One region of the Exiguobacterium sp. TDN 0502 genome, then DNA from elsewhere that is predicted to be linked to it. Evidence: riboswitches for the same ligand, from Rfam matches in the RefSeq annotation. Region 1 holds a riboswitch; each other region holds the start of a gene.
The links. A riboswitch is a leader RNA that binds a small molecule or an ion and turns the genes downstream of it on or off. The one in region 1 is predicted to bind S-adenosylmethionine.

Region 2: another riboswitch for S-adenosylmethionine. It lies ahead of ACRPK8_RS15135 (LLM class flavin-dependent oxidoreductase); the one in region 1 lies ahead of ACRPK8_RS02590 (methionine ABC transporter ATP-binding protein).
Region 3: another riboswitch for S-adenosylmethionine. It lies ahead of ACRPK8_RS10715 (methionine ABC transporter ATP-binding protein); the one in region 1 lies ahead of ACRPK8_RS02590 (methionine ABC transporter ATP-binding protein).

The regions. Positions count from the first base shown of each region.
Region 1 is NZ_JBOZGJ010000001.1:534,375-540,928, reverse strand. Features, by position in the region: gene ACRPK8_RS02605 (N-acetyltransferase family protein) at 1-303, shown strand, start outside; gene ACRPK8_RS02600 (MetQ/NlpA family ABC transporter substrate-binding protein) at 359-1,174, opposite strand; gene ACRPK8_RS02595 (methionine ABC transporter permease) at 1,202-1,867, opposite strand; gene ACRPK8_RS02590 (methionine ABC transporter ATP-binding protein) at 1,857-2,870, opposite strand; SAM riboswitch class I at 2,955-3,059, opposite strand; gene ACRPK8_RS02585 (aminotransferase class I/II-fold pyridoxal phosphate-dependent enzyme) at 3,122-4,309, opposite strand; gene ACRPK8_RS02580 (alpha-glucosidase) at 4,458-6,068, shown strand; gene ACRPK8_RS02575 (MBL fold metallo-hydrolase) at 6,122-6,554, opposite strand, start outside.
Region 2 is NZ_JBOZGJ010000022.1:7,717-14,270, reverse strand. Features, by position in the region: gene ACRPK8_RS15140 (ATP-grasp domain-containing protein) at 1-309, opposite strand, end outside; gene ACRPK8_RS15135 (LLM class flavin-dependent oxidoreductase) at 306-1,364, opposite strand; SAM riboswitch class I at 1,438-1,540, opposite strand; gene ACRPK8_RS15130 (DUF975 family protein) at 1,652-2,290, opposite strand; gene ACRPK8_RS15125 (DUF2325 domain-containing protein) at 2,354-3,625, opposite strand; gene ACRPK8_RS15120 (DUF817 domain-containing protein) at 3,701-4,498, opposite strand; gene ACRPK8_RS15115 (YczE/YyaS/YitT family protein) at 4,650-5,315, shown strand; gene ACRPK8_RS15110 (MarR family winged helix-turn-helix transcriptional regulator) at 5,470-5,925, shown strand; gene ACRPK8_RS15105 (nitroreductase family protein) at 5,927-6,554, shown strand, end outside.
Region 3 is NZ_JBOZGJ010000009.1:56,619-63,172, forward strand. Features, by position in the region: gene ACRPK8_RS10700 (M20 family metallopeptidase) at 1-956, opposite strand, end outside; gene ACRPK8_RS10705 (MetQ/NlpA family ABC transporter substrate-binding protein) at 979-1,797, opposite strand; gene ACRPK8_RS10710 (methionine ABC transporter permease) at 1,817-2,467, opposite strand; gene ACRPK8_RS10715 (methionine ABC transporter ATP-binding protein) at 2,457-3,485, opposite strand; SAM riboswitch class I at 3,573-3,677, opposite strand; SAM riboswitch class I at 3,929-4,030, shown strand; gene ACRPK8_RS10720 (alpha/beta hydrolase) at 4,098-4,856, shown strand; gene ACRPK8_RS10725 (thymidine kinase) at 4,942-5,556, opposite strand; gene ACRPK8_RS10730 (DedA family protein) at 5,740-6,390, shown strand; gene ACRPK8_RS10735 (type B 50S ribosomal protein L31) at 6,426-6,554, opposite strand, start outside.

The DNA.
Region 1 (6,554 bases):
GGTGTCGTCACCATCGTCTGCTTAGAGCCGATCAAGATGAAATATCGAGCGAATCTATTCGCGATGTACGTCACACCGCGCATCCGAAAGCAACAGGTTGGGCGGCAACTCGTACAAGAGGCATTACGTACATTAGAGAAACGTCCTGTGATCGAGCAAGTCCATCTGTCGGTCGTCCGGACGAATGAAGCTGCTAAAGCGTTGTATCGGTCCCTTGGTTTCGAGTCGTACGCGATCGAACCGCGGGCGCTGAAAATCGGCAATACGTATCACGACGAAGAACTGATGTGGTACCGGTTTTAACCAAAACATCCGGATGTCATAGAGCGATGCGCTCCTGAAATCCGGATGTTTTTACTTAATCTGCCCATTCAGGCTTACTGAATCCCTTGAATGATTTTTCGATGACTGTGTTGAACGCATCCGATTCGACGGCTGCCTTCAAATCTTTTGCGACCTGCGAATCCGCATCTTTCGTTTGGACGGCAACGAGATTGCGGTATTGCTCATCCATCGTCTCAAGTGCTAACGCATCAAGTAAGTCGAATTTTGCAGCCAAAGCGAAGTTCCCTGGAACGGCTGAGACATCGACGCTTTCGATGGCTCGTGGCAATTGCGCCGCTTCAAGCGGTTTGATGACGAGTTTCTTCGGATTCTTGACGATGTCTTTTTCTGAGACGGTCAACGGATCGACGTCCGCTTTCAGTTCGATCCATCCTTGTTCCGCAAGTAAGTTCAACGCCCGTGCCTGGTTCGTCGGATCGTTCGGTGTCGCGACTTCAGCACCCGTCTTGACGTCGGCGAGTGTCTTCGCCGTCTTACTATACAGTCCCATCGGTGCCGTCGGAACAGTGATCAGTCCTTTTAGATCGAGGTTTTTTTCTTTGGCGAACGTCTTAAGGTAAATCGAGTGTTGGAACAAGTTGGCGTCGACATTGCCGCTACCGAGGGCGATGTTCGGTTGGATGTAATCGCTGAACTCGACGATTTCGACGTTGTAGCCTTTTTTCTCGAGTTGCGGCTCGATCGCCTGTTTGACCATGTCGCTATACGGACCACTCGTTGCCCCGATTTTAATTGTCTTGTCTTTTTCATCCGCACTGCTGTCTCCACATCCCGCGAGGACTCCTGCACCGAGTAAGGCTGTAGCTAAAAAAGCATATCGTTTTTTCATGATTCCACTCTCCCTGTGTATGTATGATTAGCGTTTATCTGTTTTTCGCGCCAGTTGATTGCCAAGTGCTTGAATACTTTGAACGATGACGATGAGGACGACGATCGTCACGATCATGATGAGATTATCGTAGCGATAATACCCGAAACGGATCGCGAGGTCACCGACACCACCACCGCCGACGATACCGGCCATCGCCGAGAAGCCGATTAAGCTGATGGTTGTTAACGTGATGCCCTGGATGATTCCCGGAAGTGCTTCCGGTAGAAGAACACTGACGATGATCCGTAACGGTGTTGCACCACAGGCTTCGGCTGCCTCAATCAAACCGGGCGGAATCTCGCGCAGTGACGTCTCGACGAGTCGCGCGAGAAACGGAATCGCTGCGACACTGAGGCTGACGGACGCTGCCGTCGGACCGATCGTATTATCGAGTAAGAACTTCGTTAACGGAATGAGGGCGACCAGCAAGATGATGAACGGCAGGGACCGGACGATGTTGACGACGAAGTCAAGGACACGCCGGACGGCAAGATTTTGAAAAAATAATCCGCGATCGGTGACGAACAGGAGAATCCCGAGCGGAATCCCGACGACTAAGGCAAAGGCAAGCGAAATGCCGACCATCCACGCTGTCTCACCGAGCGCTTTCAGAAGCTCGGGTAACATCGTTTGAATACGTTCAAGCCACATCCTGAATCACCTCGAGTGCGTGAAGTTCCGTCGCGAGCCAGTCGAGGGCGGGAGTGATTTGGTCGGATGAACCCGTCAGGCTGACGATCAAGACACCGAAGGCGACATCCTGAATGTAGTCGACCTTCCCGTGCAGGATGCTGACCGAGATATCGTACCGACGGATCGCTTCTGATAAGGTACTCTCGCCGGTTTTCTCGCCGGTGAACTGCAAGCGGATGATCTTGCCAGGTGTCGCTTGCAAGATGCGTTCCGGCAGTTCGATCTGCAGTGCCGTATCGACGTAATGCTGGGTCACCGGATGTTTCGCCTGACTGAACAAGTCATAAGTAGATGCGACTTCGACGACTTCTCCTTGCGACATGACGGCGACACGGTGGCAAATCTGTTTGACGACATCGATTTCATGGGTGATGAGGACGATCGTCAGACCAAGTCGTTCATTCAAATCTTTCAACAAATCCAAAATTTGCAGTGTCGTGACCGGGTCAAGCGCAGACGTCGCTTCGTCACATAACAGGACGGTCGGATCATTCGCGAGTGCCCGGGCAATCCCGACGCGCTGTTTCTGTCCGCCGCTCAATTGGCTCGGGAAGTTCGTTTCGAACCCTTCGAGTCCGACGAGCGAGACGAGTTCCTGAATCCGTTCTGGAAAATCGGCGCGTTTCACACCAGCTGCCTTGAGCGCAAAGGCGATGTTATCCGCGACGTTGCGCGACTGGATCAATTGGAAGTGTTGAAAGATCATGCCTGTCCGTAAACGAAGTTGACGTAAATCCGCCTTCGACATCCCGCCGAGCGAGACACCGTCGACCTTGACCGTTCCTTGCGTCGGATGTTCGAGCCCGTTGATCAGGCGAAGTAACGTACTTTTACCGGCACCAGATTCACCGATGATGCCGAAGATTTCTCCTTTTTGGATCGTCAAATCGACATCTCGTAAAGCAAAAATCGGGGTCCGGTCCCGGACGAACCGTTTCGTAATCTGTTTGAATTCAATCATCCGCTCATCTCCTCATACAAAAAAAGTCGCTTTTTCCTAGTAGCAGAGCAACCAGAAAAAAGCGACGAAAGTGTAAGATTTCGTAACTTATCTCTCAGAATGAATCCATTCTGTAGGATGTGGCACCGTTCCTGATAGGTGGTTGCCGGACGTCGTTGGGCCTAATCCCTCGGTCGCTCTCGATAAGTAGTTATGCTGTTGGGATTTACTTTAACGGAAATGATTCCCATCTGTCAAACGTTTTTTCAGAATTATTCCGCAACAGGCGTCCGGAACAAGTTGAGCGTGCCGATGCGGTCGACGGCTTCTTCCAACCGTTCGACATCGGCGATCAGACTGATCCGCACATATCCTTCGCCGTATTCACCGAAGAAGGATCCCGGTGTTACCGCGACGTGTGCTTCGTCAAGCAGGTGATCGGTGAAGCTTTGGGATGTGTAACCTTCAGGCACCGGGAGCCAAACGAAGAACGAACCGCCGGGACGTGGTCCATTCCAACCGATCGCGTCGAGTTTTGCGAATAAGGCATCACGTCGTGTTTCATACAGCTTGCTTAATTCGCGGACGCATGTCTGATCACTCGTCAAGGCGACGGTCGCCGCATGTTGAATCGGTGTGAAGGCACTGACGTAAAGATGTTCCTGGTACGTCTCGATGCTTGAGATGACGGACGGATTTCCGATCGCAAAGGCGATCCGGAAGCCGGACATGTTGAAGCGTTTCGAGAGTGAGAACAACTCGATCCCGACGTCTTTTGCGCCTTCGGTCTGCAGGAAGCTGCGGGTCGGGCCGTCGAAGCTGATGCCGCCGTAGGCGAGGTCATGGACGATGCAAATATCATGGGCATCCGCGAAAGCGACCGTCTGTTCGAAGGCTTCCGCTGTTGCCGTGGCGCCAGTCGGATTACTCGGGTAATTGAGGAACAACATCCGGGCACGCGCAATGTCTGTTGTATCAAGCAAGTCGTAATCCGGTAAGAAGTCGTTTTTCTCAAGCAACGGCAGTGTGATCGGATACGCACCGGCAAGGGCGGCACCGGACAGGTAATCCGGGTAACCGGGATCCGGAACGATGACACCTTCCCCCGGATTAACGATCGTTTGCGGTAAAGCGACGATTCCTGCCTTACTACCGAGCAGAATCGTGACTTCTGTAGCCGGATCGATCGTGACACCGAATTCGTTCGCGTAAAAGTGCGCGACGGCTTGTTTTAGAAAATCATGTCCACGAAACGGTGGATATTGAAGGTTCGTTGGCTCATCGATCGCCTGTTTCAGTGCGTCGAGAATATGTACGGGCGTCGTTTGATCGGGTGTTCCTTGACCAAGTGTGATGACATCATGACCGGCAGCTTTAACAGCACCAATCCGGTTCGCAAGTTCAGCGAACACAGGTGCAGGAAGCCGGTCGATGGCGATGGATGGAGCAAAATGTTTCATGGATGCGTGCCTCCTTCATGGTATTGTCGTCAAGGATAACGAATATTCAGTCAAAAGAAAAGAACTTTTTCGAAATTCGAAAAAATTTCCAAATAAACAGGTGCAGGCATGCAGAGCGGGAATAGAGAGTAGGGAGAGGAGTGAGGAGATGAAGCGAGCCAACTGGAAAGAGGCTGTTGTCTATCAAGTCTACTGGCGTAGTTTTAAGGATTCGAACGGAGATGGCATCGGTGACTTACGCGGGGTCATCGACAAACTCGATTACATCGCGTCGCTCGGTGTTGATGTCGTCTGGTTGAATCCGTGTTACCGTTCCCCGGACGTCGATAACGGTTACGATATCGCAGATTACTATGATGTCATGGAAAAAGCGGGAACGATGGGGGATTTACAGGAATTGATTGCAGCGGCACATGCGCGTGGACTAAAGATCATCTTGGATCTGGTCGTCAATCACACGAGCAACCAGCATGACTGGTTCCGTCAGTCGCGGGACCGGATCAACGATAAGGATGACTGGTATATCTGGAAAGATGGAACGGAAGGAACACCGCCGAACAACTGGCGCTCGTATTTTGCGCCGAGTCCGTGGACGTGGAGTGAAGAGCGGGGACAGTATTATTTTCATTCCTTCGCAAAAGAGCAACCGGATTTGAACTGGGAGCATCCGGCTGTCCGTCAGGCGATTTACGACATGATGAACTGGTGGGTGGAGCAAGGCATCGACGGATTCCGGATGGATGTCATCAACTTGATTAAAAAACGCTCGCTTGAGGATGTCGTCAATCCGTTCAATCTGTCGTATCTCGGAAATCAGCCCGGTGTACACGACTTTCTGCAGGAGATGCATGCGAACGTCCTTGCCGGAAAAGACCTGTTCACGGTCGGGGAAATCCCGTTCGTCGGACCGGAAGACGGTCTGTTATATGTCAGTGAAGAGCGGAACGAATTGCGAACACTGTTTCACTTCGAAATCGCGGACGACATGGAGGCGATGGATCTTTTACGTTTCAAGGAAATTCAGAAACGCTGGTATGACGTCCTGTATCCGTTAGGCGTTCATTCACAGTTTCTCAACAACCATGATCATACGCGACAAGTGACGCGATTCGGGAGCGAACGGTATCGCGTCGAGAGTGCGAAACTACTCGGTTTGATGCTGCATACGTTACCCGGCATTCCATACGTGTATCAAGGGGAAGAAATCGGGATGACAGGAATCCGTTTCTCGGATCCGTCGATGTATCAGGACGTCGCGTTTCGCAATCGATACGAAGAGCGCGTTGCTGGCGGCGAGGATCCGGAGGTCGTGCTCTCGTCGATGCAACTGCTCGCACGCGATAATTCCCGCACGCCGATGCAGTGGGACGGCACGCACGCGGCAGGCTTTACGAGTGGAAGACCGTGGTTAGCCGTTAACCCGAACTATCCGGACATCAACGTCGCGCAAGCAGAAGCGGATCCGGCATCGGTTCTTGCGTTCTACAGGAAGCTGATTCGGTTACGCAAGGAGCATCCGGTCATGGTTTACGGTACGTACCGCGACTTAGCGCTTCACGATCCGTATCTTTACATCTACGAGCGGGAACTAGACGGTGACGTTTGGCGGATCGTGCTTAACGTGCATGATGAACCGATGGAGACGGCATTCTTATTACCGCAGGAACAGCTGCTCCTCTCAAACTATCCGGATACACCGGATGAACTGCGTCCTTATGAAGCAAGAGTGTACCGCTACCCTGTTGCAGAACAGGTGTGAATGGCGTGATATAAAAACATCCGCGACGCATCTGAGTGCACGTCGCGGATGTTTTAATTCAGGGTAAATGGTGAAGATTTTCTCGTTTGTAGTACCTGGGCAAACCGATCGACAGCCTGACGCATCTCGTAGCTAGGTCCGAGAATGAGTGGTCCATGCCCGACGGCAAGCACGTCCGGGGAGAGTTCCGTCAATTGGTCGGCGGAGCGAAGGGCAACGTCCGGATCCCATGTGGCAAGGGCCGGGAACGGGAATTGCCATCGGACGTCCCCGGAGACGGCGAGACCCCCTTGTGTCTGAAAGGCATCGCCGGCAATCAACGTCCGGCTGCCTCCGTGCCAGAGTGAAATCGAGCCTGGCGTATGCCCGGGAGAGGCGATGACGCTCAGACTTCCGACCTGTTGACCGCTCTCGAGCAATCGGTCCGGACGCGTCTTGATGTGTTTCGGAATCCCGCCTTTTAAAGGTGTCGTCTCCCCTTCGCGC
Region 2 (6,554 bases), on a different contig from region 1:
TAGTGCTGTATACTGATTGACTTTGCTGACCTCAAGGCGGAGCGCACGCGTTCCGTTAAAGACGGTCCGGTCATGCTCTTCTAACCAAGCAAGGACGCCTTCCGTCAACTCCGGTGCATAACGGTGACCACGTGTATGCGAAGAGGCACTCATCCGGCTGTAAAAGACGCCTTCTGGTGGTACTTGATCGAGCGGAACAATCCCCTCATCCAGATGCCACTGTTCGTACGGTAATTCGAGTTCCTCGAGACGTTTAATGAGATGGTCCGTCCATTCCTGGTTTTCGTGGAGAATATGAATTTTTGTCATGATTGTTGACCTACCTTTCGTTTCGCTTCAACCAACGGCATTACGTCACGGGCAAAGCGTTCCATTTCTTCGAGTTGTGGTGAGAATTGTAATAAGAGTAACGTCACACCAACGGCTTCGAACGCCAGAATCCGCTTCGCAATCTGTTCCGGTGTCCCGATCAGGTTCGGTCGTAGACCGCGGTTCGAGACGGAATAATCGTTTCGCTCCACCTGTTGTTCGAGTTGTGATTTACTGATGAAATCCTGATAACCGGCATAGCCGGCGCTATCTTCTTTGACGTCCGTGATGCGTTGCCACTCAAGCAACGCTTCTTCTTCCGTATCCCGGCAAATGATATAAGCGGCAAGACCGAAGCTCTCAAGTGGTGATTTCCCCGTCGCTTCCCGGCGTACTTTCATATCATTGATTTTATGAGCGACTTCTTCAACCGTTCCCCCATGCATGACGTAAGCGTCACAGTGTTCGACGATCGTCCGTTTTCCGGCTTCACTCTCTCCACCGGCATAGAGCTTGATTCCCGGACGCTGGACCGGCTTCGGATGAAGTTCCGCCTGCTCGATCGTGTAGTGATGACCGGAAAAACTATACGGTGACGCATCTGCCCATAATCCTTTCATGACCGTGACGAACTCTTCCGTCCGAGCATAACGTTCATCGTGTGCCGTAAAAATCCCATTGTATTGTTTAGCTTCCTCCGCCCACCAAGCTGAGACGACGTTCAGCGTGAAGCGTCCCCCGCTTAATTGATCGATGTTCGTTGCCATTTTCGCCGTCGTCGCCGGATTATGGAAACCGGGACGAACCGCCGTCATGATCTCAAGGCGTTCCGTCGTTGCGGCGATCGCCGCTGCCGTCGTCCATGCCTCAAGACTTGGTTCCTTGATGCCTTTGATATCATTCAAGTTCAATTCCGCGATCAACGTCGTTGAGAAGCCGATCCGTTCTGCTGTTTGGGCGACGTGTTTGACATAATCGAATGTCGCCGGCATCTGTTCATCCTCGACGTTACGCAACCACCACCCAAAAATTGGTAACCAAAAACCATACTCCACTCCATCATCCCCCTTAACATAAAAAACGCTCTTTTCGAAGTTCGAAAAGAGCGACGGTATCCTGTCCTGTCCGCTCTTATCTTCAGAAGGTATCCCTTCCTGGAAGTAGCACCTTCCGCCATGGCGGGGTTGCTGAAGTGTCTTCGGGCCAGTCCCTCGACTTCTCTAGATAAGATGTGTTGCATTCATCGTACAGAATTCACTGAACTAAAGCAACCATTAAACCGTCTTTTCCCATCGGAATTATTCCAAACAAAAAAATCCCGACATAGTGTCGGGATGAAATATTAGTATGGTGCGACGAAATCCGATGTCGGTTCTGGTGACTGTTCCCCACGGACACGATCGTAGAATTTCGCAAGCGTGACGCTGAAGTATGGTCCAACCCACAGGATAGCAAGACCAAGCGTGACGATTACAAGCAACGCCCACCCAATGAACGATAGGAAGAGCAGAAAAGCTTCCATCTTATGACCATCCATCAGTTGACGTGAACGTGTGATGGCTTCAAGAATGCCAATCGACGGCTCATCTCGAAGGATATAGAACGTCAACAGGTAAGAGAACGACTTGATGATCCCTGGAATGATCAAGAGCAATGTCCAGAGCGCGATGAAGATGAATTGAACGATGGAAAGACCAACTACTTTCAGGAACATTCCGTATGGCTCAAATAAACCTGTCACTTTTGTTTCTTCGCCACGAGCAATCGACATAGCAATCCATGTCCAACCGACTCCTACTGGAATCAGTAAAATCGACACCAATGAGACGACGAGGTCCATGCTATTTGACGGCTCATCGATATCCGATCCAAATAAGTTGGGGACACCTTGAATGATACTAAACAGCAGAAATGCTAGGACTGCAAAGCCCCAACGACCGCTAAGCGATGCCTTTGCCGCTTTTTTTAATTGAGATGACATGAGTAAGGTCCTCCTTGAAAAATAAGTTCTCACCTTACTCTACGGCTTAAAACTTCTAATGTTTCACTCTTTTTTCAATAATTTCCCGTCTTGTTGCTGTTTGAACCAAGCACGCTCAAGTTGTCGCTCACACGCTGTATATAACGAACGACGACCATCAAGGCGTTCCATCGCGAACGGAATACCATGTTTTTTCGCCTGTGCAATGACATGAGCGCTCGCAGCATGCGAAACACGGCTCGTAACGACGACGATGGCATCCGTCTTTTTAGCGAGACAAGCAATCTTTTTCGCGGACTGTGCGTCTCCTGCGAGATGAATCAATTCGATTCCTGTCGGCGCAAAGAATTCGCGATAGACAGAAGTCTGTTGCTCATTTCCAACGATGACGAGGCGCATACCTGTGAAGCGCGTGAAATCAAGCGGTGTCTTATCGACGAAATCCATCAATTGTCCAGGTACAGCTGTCGTCACGATTGGTTCGATCTTCCGCTCTTTTTGAACACGAATGCGCCGCTGTGCTTTTTTAGGTTTTGGGACCGTTTGCCGTTTCATTTTTCGGGCATACCGGTCTGACTTTTTCGCTGTAACAGGTGTCTTCTCTACTAATTGTTTTACTTTTGTCGGACGATCTGATAGTTCGTTGACAACTGGTTTTTCGTACGTAAACTGATGTTTCCAGACAATCGTCAAGCTCTCCTTTCGTCCCCGCCACATGACGAGATCGACGAGTTGTCCTGCTTCTAATCGGAAATAACGCATGTCCTCTACCGGTACAACATAATAGAACGGTTTTCCCGCTTCATCCTGTAGCGGACCATTAACCGTCTCCTCAATGATTCCGTGTGCTTTGACAATTGCTTGTTCAAACACGACACGTTCCGGATTCTCTTTCATCCGTTCCGTCGAAACGACAGCTTCGATGCGACACAGCGTTTTCTGATCATCCTGACGCTCGACACGGACACGGACTTCCATGCCATGCTCGAGATTCCAGTCACGCACGTCTCGTTCTGAAATATGACTGCCGGACCATTCCAGTAACGACCCGCCTTTTAACCCCCGCTGAAACGTATAGGCATAACGCTGCTTGCGTACGGGCTCGACCGGTACTTGAGGTGGAATCACGATGATCTGCTTCGGCTCTGCCTCGACTACTTCATCAATTACCGGTGTCTCCTGTACGTTGCGTGGTGCATAATACGCTGACATCTGAACCCATTCGTCGATTCCATTCACTTCATCAAGCCAGAGTTGCCAATCTTCATACCGCTCCACGACCGCTAATTTCATCTGTACCAATTCCGTTGCGCGTTCGATCACCTGTTGCATCATCTGTAACCACTTCCTTTGCGTTTTTTTCACTATAGCAACGGAAAAACGCGGAAGTAGTTCAAAAAAACAACCAGGTTATTTTTTTACATAGGTTCGCTGGTTAATTTCCACAGCAGGATCCTGACGCTTGTGTTTTGCGACGATGACGATTAGGACGGTGATGATGACAAGCAGGAACCACGAAGACAATTTACCAAGATCAACGACTGCCCAGCCTCCCTCTTGATGCGGGTAGACCCATCCTTTAAAAAAGGTCACGATATTCTCCGCCACCCAAATAAAAAAGGCAATCAGTAAAAAGGACAGGACGATCGGCATCCGGTAAGTCGTCTGCTCAATCGTAAAATGAACCCATGATTTATAGAAGACGAGGACGACGAGGAGCATCAACAACCAGCGTGCATCAAAGATCCAGTGATGCGTGAAGAAATTCAGATAGACGAGACTGCCGACACCAATTGCCAGCCACGGGGAGGGAAATGCCGTAAATCGTAGGCGAAATCGTCTGAATGCCTGACAGACATAGCTTGCGACACTAGCGTACATGAACCCTGCATATAGTGGAACACCGGCTATTTTCGTCCAAGCCTCTTCCGGATAACTCCACGATCCGACATTTACCTTGAACAGTTCAAGTGCTAATCCGATGACATGAAAGAGTAAAATCAGCTTGAATTCCTCCATTGTTTCGTACCGCGTGGCGAGTAAAATGATTTGGACAAGGATACACCAAATCAATAATATGTCGTAACGGGCGATCGGTTCAGTCGGCAGATAACGCGAAAGCGCGAGCGCCGCGAAAATCATCACGGGAAAGACGCAACAGACGGCTTCTATGTATGTAAAACGAATCAGATGTCGGATCGCTTTCATCCTGTTCCCTCCTTTTCCTTCAGTATACGGGTCCCGTTTCTCCTTCCCCTCCTTCTTAGGATGGAAAAAACGGAAAATTTCGTCTTTCTTCTTCCACTTTTCTCATGATACAGTTAACGAATCAATTATTTTAAGAAATGAGGTGCCAGACATGACGCGTCATCGCGCTTCCTGGTTGTTACGCGCTACGTTAAAATGGGGATTATTCCTCCTCGGTTTATTTTTACTTGCCCTCGGGTCATCGATGATGATCACAGCAGAACTTGGTGTCTCGACCTGGGATGTGCTCCATCTCGGTTTACAGAAAAAGACGCCGTTATCTGTCGGAACGATCATTTTGCTCGTTGGTCTCTTACTCGTTTTCGTAAAATATGCGTTAGACCGCGTCACGCCGCAAATCGGAACACTCGTCAATGCGATCTTTGTCGGCGTCTTCATGAATCTTGTGCTTGGTTCTCATCTCTTACCCTCTTTTGAGTCTGTCTGGTTGAATACACTCTGGCTCGTTTTCGGGATTTTCATCATCGGTATGGGCGCAGGCCTGTATGTCGCTGTCGGATACGGGGCCGGTCCACGCGATGGCTTGACGCTGACGCTTGCAGAGCGTTTTGGAACCTCGATTCGCCTGATGCGGACAATCATGGAAGTTACGGCATGCGGTATCGGCTGGTTGCTCGGTGGTCCTGTTTTCTTCGGCACGATTCTCTCGATTTTCTTAATCGGACCGTTTCTCCAATTTTGGTTGTTTTATTTTCGGAAGATCATTGCAGCAATTGACGCAAAAGGTCTTCCAGCGTCTGAACGCCAAATCAGCTAAGTCGCCTGAATCGATATCATTCCGCGTGAATGATATCTTTTTTTATATTGAAAGCAGATAAGTTGCGTCATCAAATTAAACACGTTATATTCGTTTACATATCAATCTTTGATACGTCAAAGGTTTCTTCGAACGAAGGGAAGGATGTGATGGATTGAGTATTTCCTGCAACGAAAAAGGACGTTTGATCTATGCACTCGTCTCCGTCAATAAGACGATCGCTCAAAAATTCGATCTCTGTACGGACGGATTCAGTCAGACTCGAATGGATTTGCTCGCTCAACTGCAAGTCGATCAAACGATCAGTCAAAAAGAACTGCAAAAACGCGTCAATGTCGATCATGCGGCAGTGACCCGTCACCTCAAGCACCTCGAATCAACCGGGATGATTGCCCGTGAGCGTTCAGTTGCTGACAATCGGGTGATTCTTGTTTCCTTGACGGAACAAGGAGCGACGCGCATCGCACGATTACGTGAACAAAAAGACGAGTTCCTCGAGAACTTACTCGAAGGATTCTCCGCTGAAGAACAACGGACGTTAGCTGAGATGATTCAACGCATCGAAGCGAACGCCGACACATTACCTAAACTAAAAGAGGAGTCGATTTAATATGGCAACGCAAACTACAACAGACTTCATGGAAATCGTCAAAGGACGCCGCTCGATCCGTAACTACGATACAGACGTGAAGATCTCAAAAGAAGAAATGACACAAATCCTTGAAGAAGCAACACTTGCACCTTCTTCCGTCAACATGCAACCATGGCGTTTCCTCGTCATCGATAGCGAAGAAGGCAAAGCAACACTTGCACCACTCGCGAAATTCAACCAAGTCCAAGTCGAAACATCTTCTGCTGTCATCGCCGTCTTCGGTGATATGAACGCCGTTGATCAACTGGAGAACATCTACGATACAGCTGTTGAAAAAGGTCTCATGCCACAAGAAGTTCGCGATCGCCAAGTACCAGCCATCCAAGGGATGTACAGCAGTGTATCAGCAAACGATTTGAAAGACAGCATCTTGATCGACTCTGGTCTCGTTTCGATGCAATTGATGCTCGTTGCTCGTGCGCACGGTTATGATACAAACCCAATCGGTGGATACGAAAAAGATCAAATCGCGGAAGCGTTCGGTCTTGAAAAAGATCGTTATGTACCGGTTATGTTGCTATCAATCGGTAAAGCAGTTGATGCAGGATACCCATCTGTTCGTTTGCCAATCGCAGACATCGCAGACT
Region 3 (6,554 bases), on a different contig from region 1:
AGCCCCGGACGTTCGTCCAAGTGGACCGTTTCGCCGAGCGCTTCTGCTTCTTCTTGGAACAGACGATCAAACGCCCGGTTGAAGACGAGGTTATCGACTTCATTTTGGAAGGCGATGACGTCAAGCGTCGCCCCGGTTGCGAGTGCCGCGCCTTCGGCAACAGCTTTGACTTTTTCCGTGACGGCATTCAATCGTTCCCGTGTCGTCGCTCGGATGAAGAAACGTGCTTTTGCGTATTCCGGAATGATGTTCGGAGCATCGCCACCATGGGTGATGATCCCATGGATCCGGACATCATCCGGTAACTGCTGGCGTAACGCGTTGATGCCGTTAAAGAGTTGAATGACCGCGTCGAGGGCGTTGATCCCTTCTTCCGGCGACGCTGCTGCGTGTGCCGGACGACCCGTAAAGGCAAAGTCGAGCGGGTCGACCGCAAGGGAAGAACCCGTGATCCGCGTTTGTCCCGAAGGATGGACCATCAAGGCAGCATCGATTCCTTCGAGTAACTGATGTTTGACGAAACTACCTTTTGCACTACCGTTCGGTCCACCTTCTTCAGCCGGTGTTCCAAGCACGACGACACTCCCGCCGACTTCATCGAGGACTTTACTGAGCGCGATCGCTGCCGCGACACTCGTCGTTCCGATGATGTTATGTCCGCACGCGTGACCGATGCCCGGCAACGCATCATACTCAGCAAGAAAGGCAATCGTCGCACCTGGTCGGTCGCTCGTCTTCTTCGCAAAGAACGCGGTCTCGTGTCCTGCGATACCAAGTTCTACTGTAAAGCCTTCTGCCGTCAGACGCTCCGCATGGAGCCGCGAAGCAAAGAATTCCTCGTTCCCGATTTCCGGCGTCGCATGAATCCGGTGACTCGTCTCAAGGTACGATTCCCGTTTTTGTTCGATATCCTGTTCAATCGTCTCTACCCATGTCGTGCGTACTGGTGTCGTCATACTGTCCACTCCCCTTTTGAAGTTATTCGCCGATGTCGCTCAGTGGAACGAACGTTGGAATTGAGCTGCCTTTGTATTCTTTTTTGATGAAGGCCGCGACATCTTTTTGTTGATACAGCGACGCGATTTTCTTTAGTTCTTTTTTGTTCTTGTCTTCCGTCCGTGTCGCGATGATGTTGATGTATGGTTTTGCGGTCTCGTTCTCATGAACGATCGAGTCCTTGATCGGGTTGAAGCCGGCGTCAACGGCGATGCCATTATTGATGATCGATGCCGCGACGTCCGGTAAGACACGTGGTGTTTGTCCGGCGACGATTGGGACGATTTTCAGCTTCTTCGGATTCTCGACGATCTTATCGACCGAACCGTTGCCGTCGAAGTCGTCCGGTAACTTGATCAGACCTGCTTCTTGCAGTAACAAGAGGGCGCGTCCCATGTTCGTCGCTTCGTTCGGAACGGCGATTTTCCCACCAGTCGGAATGTCTTTGACGTCCTTGTATTTATCTGAGTAAATTCCCATCGGTGCGATGACGGTCGTCGCAATCGGTGACAGTTTCAACTTATGTTCCTTTTTGAAGGCGTTGAAGTAGGAAATCGTCTGGAAGGCATTGGCGTCGATCTCGCCCTCAGCCAGTGCCATGTTCGGCTGGACATAATCGGAGAACTTGACGAGTTCGATTTTGATGCCCTCCTTCTTTGCTTTTTTTGCGACGTAATCCCAGACTTGTGTATCCGAACCGCTGACGCCGAGCTTGATCGTCTTTTCGTCTTCTCCTGATGCTGAGCACCCGGCAAATAAAATCGTCGTCAGTGTTGCTCCAATGGCTATTGCTTTTTTCATGGCTGAATCGCTCCCTTGATTAATGTCTTCTGATTTTTCGTGCGACGATGTTGCCTGTCGTCTGTAAGCCTTGAACTAAAATAACGAGAATCCCGACCGTGATGATCATGACTTTCGTATCGAACCGTTGATAGCCGTAAGTGATCGCTAAATCACCGAGACCACCGCCACCGATCGCCCCTGCCATCGCCGACGCACCGATCAAGCCGATCGTCGCAATCGTCAGATTAAGGATCAGTGAACCGAGTGCTTCCGGTAAGAGGAAGCGGAAAATCGTTTGAAACGGTGTCGCTCCCATCGCTTCTGCTGCTTCAAGAACACCCTTGTCGACTTCAAGCAATGAACTCTCAATCAAACGCGCCATGTACGGTGCGGCGTAAAAGACGAGCGGGACGATGGCGGCTTCAGTCCCAATCGACGTCTGAACGATCAAGCGCGTCAACGGGATGATCGCGACGAGTAGGATGATGAACGGAATCGAGCGAAAAATGTTGACGATACTGTTGAAGAACGTGAACAACGGGACGTTTTCAAGCAATGCTCCTTTTCGCGTTACGACAAGCAGGATACCGAGTGGTAAGCCGATCAACGTCGAGAATAAAAGTGAGACGGATACCATCGTCATCGTCTGCAAGAATGCTGTCCAAATATCACTGTAGTTAACTAGCATGGGCAAGCACCTCCTCGACCGTCACCTGCGCCTGATCGATGTACTGTAACGCTCGTTTCACTTCAGCCGGCTCACCGATCAACTCGACGAGCAAGGTGCCAAACGGTGTCTCCTGCAACTCCGTGATGCTACCGTGTAGGATGTTGACATCAACGTCGAAGCGTTTCGCGACTTGCGATAAGAGTGGCTGCCCGGTGTGATGTCCGAGAAAATGAATCTTATAGATCGGATGTGTATTCCGCGACTCGATCAACTGACGAATCGATGCCGGAATCTCATCATGCATGACGGAGCGGACGAAGTTCCGCGCTGTCTCGGTCTTCGGATTCGAGAAGACATCAAAGACCGTTCCCGACTCGATCAGCTTCCCGGCTTCGATCACGGCGACCCGGTCGCAAATCTCTCGGATGACGCCCATTTCATGGGTGATCAAGAGAATCGTGATCCCGTACTCGGCATTGATCCGTTTTAGCAACTGGAGAATATGGTGTGTCGTCTGGGGATCAAGTGCTGACGTCGCTTCGTCACATAAGAGGACGGAAGGTTGCGTCGCTAGTGCCCGGGCGATGCCGACACGCTGTTTCTGTCCACCCGACAATTGATCCGGATAATGGTCCGCCTTGTCCGCTAGATCGACGAATTCGAGTAACTCCGTCACCCTGCGGCGAATCTCGTCTTTCTTGACGCCTGCGAGAACAAGAGGTTTTGCGACATTCGTAAAGACCGTGTTTGCATTCAGTAGATTGAAGTGTTGAAAGATCATCCCGATCCGCTGTTTCGCTTGGCGTAACTTTTTCGGTGATAGCTGTGTCAAATCTTCTCCGTCAACCGTCACCGTTCCTGATGTTGGTCGTTCTAATAGATTGACGCAACGGAGCAGTGAACTTTTTCCGGCACCGCTAAAGCCGATGACACCAAAGATTTCGCCTTTTTCGATCGTCAGGTCGACACCGTCGAGCGCTGCAATCGTCTGATCCTTCGTGACGTATGTTTTCTTGACTTGATGAAATGCAATCATTCCGTTTTCCCCCTTCATTCAACAAAAAAAGGTCTCTTCTTGAGAAACAAGAAGAGACCTGGATCCGCACAGTGGCAGAATCCACTCCACTCATCTCTCAGACAGCTGTCTGATGGAATTGGCACAGTGCTCATAAGTGAGTCTGTTGCCGAGGTTTCGTAGGGCCAGTCCCTCCACCTCTCTGGATAAGTATTGCGGTATGAAATTCGTTATGTGTGTTGTTGCAGTGTTGCTTATGTCGTAAAACTAATTTTTACATTACGGGTCGAACCTTTGAAAGTCAACCAATTTTACAAAAATAATCCATTTGGCGCATATCGATGAATTGACAAGTTATGGATTCACTCAATGAACGGATTCGTCATTCGTCAAGAACGATTTGATAAGTCATTTTCGGTCGTGCTACCATCGTCTCAATGATTAATCCGACAATTCCAATCTGATATTTATCAAGAGTGAACGAGAGACCTGGCTCTAGGACTTCACGGCAACCTGCAATCTGTAAGGTGCTCCGACCAGCAAAGCGCGGCTTTGGATGATACGGTGAAAAACTCGTGGACGTCCAAGCAGTGACGTCGACGAGTTTTTTTCATGAATGGAGGAAAAATAGTAATGATGAACTATCCTGTATTAACTGGTGCTGAAGCGTTTTATTTTCAAGGTGGTCCGATCGGCATTCTAATCTGTCATGGGTTTAATGCGACACCGCAAAGTGTCCGCGACGTCGGTGAGGCATTTGCTGCTGAAGGATTCACTGTTTACGCGCCACGTTTGCGCGGACACGGAACGAACGTCCGCGAGTTCGAACAATCGACCGCCCGATGTTGGAAAGAAAGCCTGCAAGACGGCTATGAACGTTTACAAGAAACGTGCGATCACGTCTTCGTCGTCGGTCAATCGATGGGCGCGACGCTCGCACTATCGCTCGCTGCTGACGGGATTCCGTTCGCAGGGATCATTACGATCAATGCCGCCCTCTCCGTTCCATCCTATGAAGCACTCTCGTTTGATGAAGGTCCGCAGTACTTACCGGAAGGGGCACCAGACATCAAGCGATCTGCCTTCGAAATCATCTATGATCTCGTTCCGAGCCGGTGTGCGTTCGAACTCGTCCGTCTAATGGACGAAACAAAAAAACGCCTAGGATTGATTCTTCTGCCGACATTGATTCTCTACTCAGCGACCGATCACGTCGTTCCGCCGTCAAGCTCGGATTACCTGCATCGGCATATCGGAACGAACGATAAACGCAGCTATTGTCTTCTCAACTCGTACCACGTCGCAACCCTCGATCATGACCGGGATTTAATCGTTCGTGAGACGGTCCGCTTCATCGAACGATCAAACCGTTTCTCGCAGGAAATAGGGTAATAAAAAAACAGCCACTCGTTTCCGTGAAGAAGTGAATGGCTGCTAGATCAAAGGACGAGACGACCGCAAGCGGTTCGTCTTTTTTTCATCCTTGTTGCTGCTGTATCGATTGTAACGGCTTCGGCTTTCCTGGCACCTCATGGCAATGCCGGCACCGTGGCTCATACGACTCCGACGCTCCGACTAGGATAATCGGGTCATCATAGTTTGCCGGTTTTCCGTCAATTAACCGTTGCGTTCTTGAAGCGGGATCGCCACATGACAGACAGATCGCCTGTAGTTTCGTCACGAACTCTGCGCGTGCCAGTAATTCCGGCATCTTTCCAAACGGCTCTGCCCGGAAGTCTTGATCGAGTCCTGCACAAATGACACGTTTTCCGTCTTGTGCGAGCGCTTCGATGACTTGTACGATTTCATCATCAAAGAATTGAACTTCATCGATCCCGACGATTTGTGTCTCTTGTGCAACTGCTGCGTACAGATCACGGCTCGTCGCCATCGGAATCGCCACGACAGAGTTGCCGATGTGAGAGACGACATGCTCTTCGTGGTATCGGTCGTCGATTGCCGGCTTGAACACTTGAACGGGCAGTTTGCCGTACTGCGCCCGTCTGACACGACGAATCAACTCTTCCGATTTCCCGGAAAACATACTGCCACAAATTACTTCGATCCAGCCGTACTGATTTATTACATGCATCATCGTCCGACACCGTCCTCTAAAAATAGTCACTTTAACGAGTATAGCTCGAAACGGTATTGAGAAAAAGGGTTGACTTCCGGAAATCAAATATCGATTATTCATTCCCTAGAATTTTTGTCCTTTCATTCCAACCGTCCCCTATTTCCTGTACACTGAAGAAGAAGATTCTCACGAAAGAAGGTGTCCCCGATTCATCATCTCTTACATGACATTCTGCACCAATATGGTGCCCTTGGTCTCTCTGTTCTTCTCGCAGGTGGTATCGTGGGATTACCGGTTCCCGACGAGACCTTGCTGATTTTGTCCGGTTTTTGGATGCATCAAGGTAACTTACCCCTTTTCAGTACGATTCTTGCTGCGTACGCCGGAAGCTGCATCGGAATGACGATCAGTTACCTGCTCGGATTAAAGCTTGGTATGCCGTTGCTCCACCGGGTCGGACCGAAGATGCGTATCTCGGAAAAACATATTTTCTCTGCTGAAGCCGGATTTCGTCGTTACGGGAAATCGGTCTTGATCATCGGTTATTACATACCCGGCCTTCGTCAACTTTCTGCTTTTTTTGCAGGTGTCTCGAAAATGCCATTTCGCGTTTTTGCGAGTTATGCCTATACGGGAGCACTTATTTGGATCAGCGTCTTTTTAGGTGCCGGTTATTTCGTCGGTCGTCACATCTCGTTTCATAAGATCGTCGATTATATTTTGGCGCATCCGGATGCTATCCCGTACTTGATCGGAATTGTCAGCGGCATCGCATTTTCCTTCGTCCTGAAGACATATCTTGCATATCGTTCACAATTCAGCCTATACAAAAACAGCCTGCTTCCGTGACGGAGGCAGGCTGTTTTTTAAGAACCGACAAGTTATTACTTGCGGCCGTATTTTTTGTTGAAGCGATCGACACGACCATCTGCCGCGTTGAACTTTTGACGACCTGTGTAGAATGGGTGCGAGTCAGAAGACACATCCACACGGATGAGTGGGTACTCGTTGCC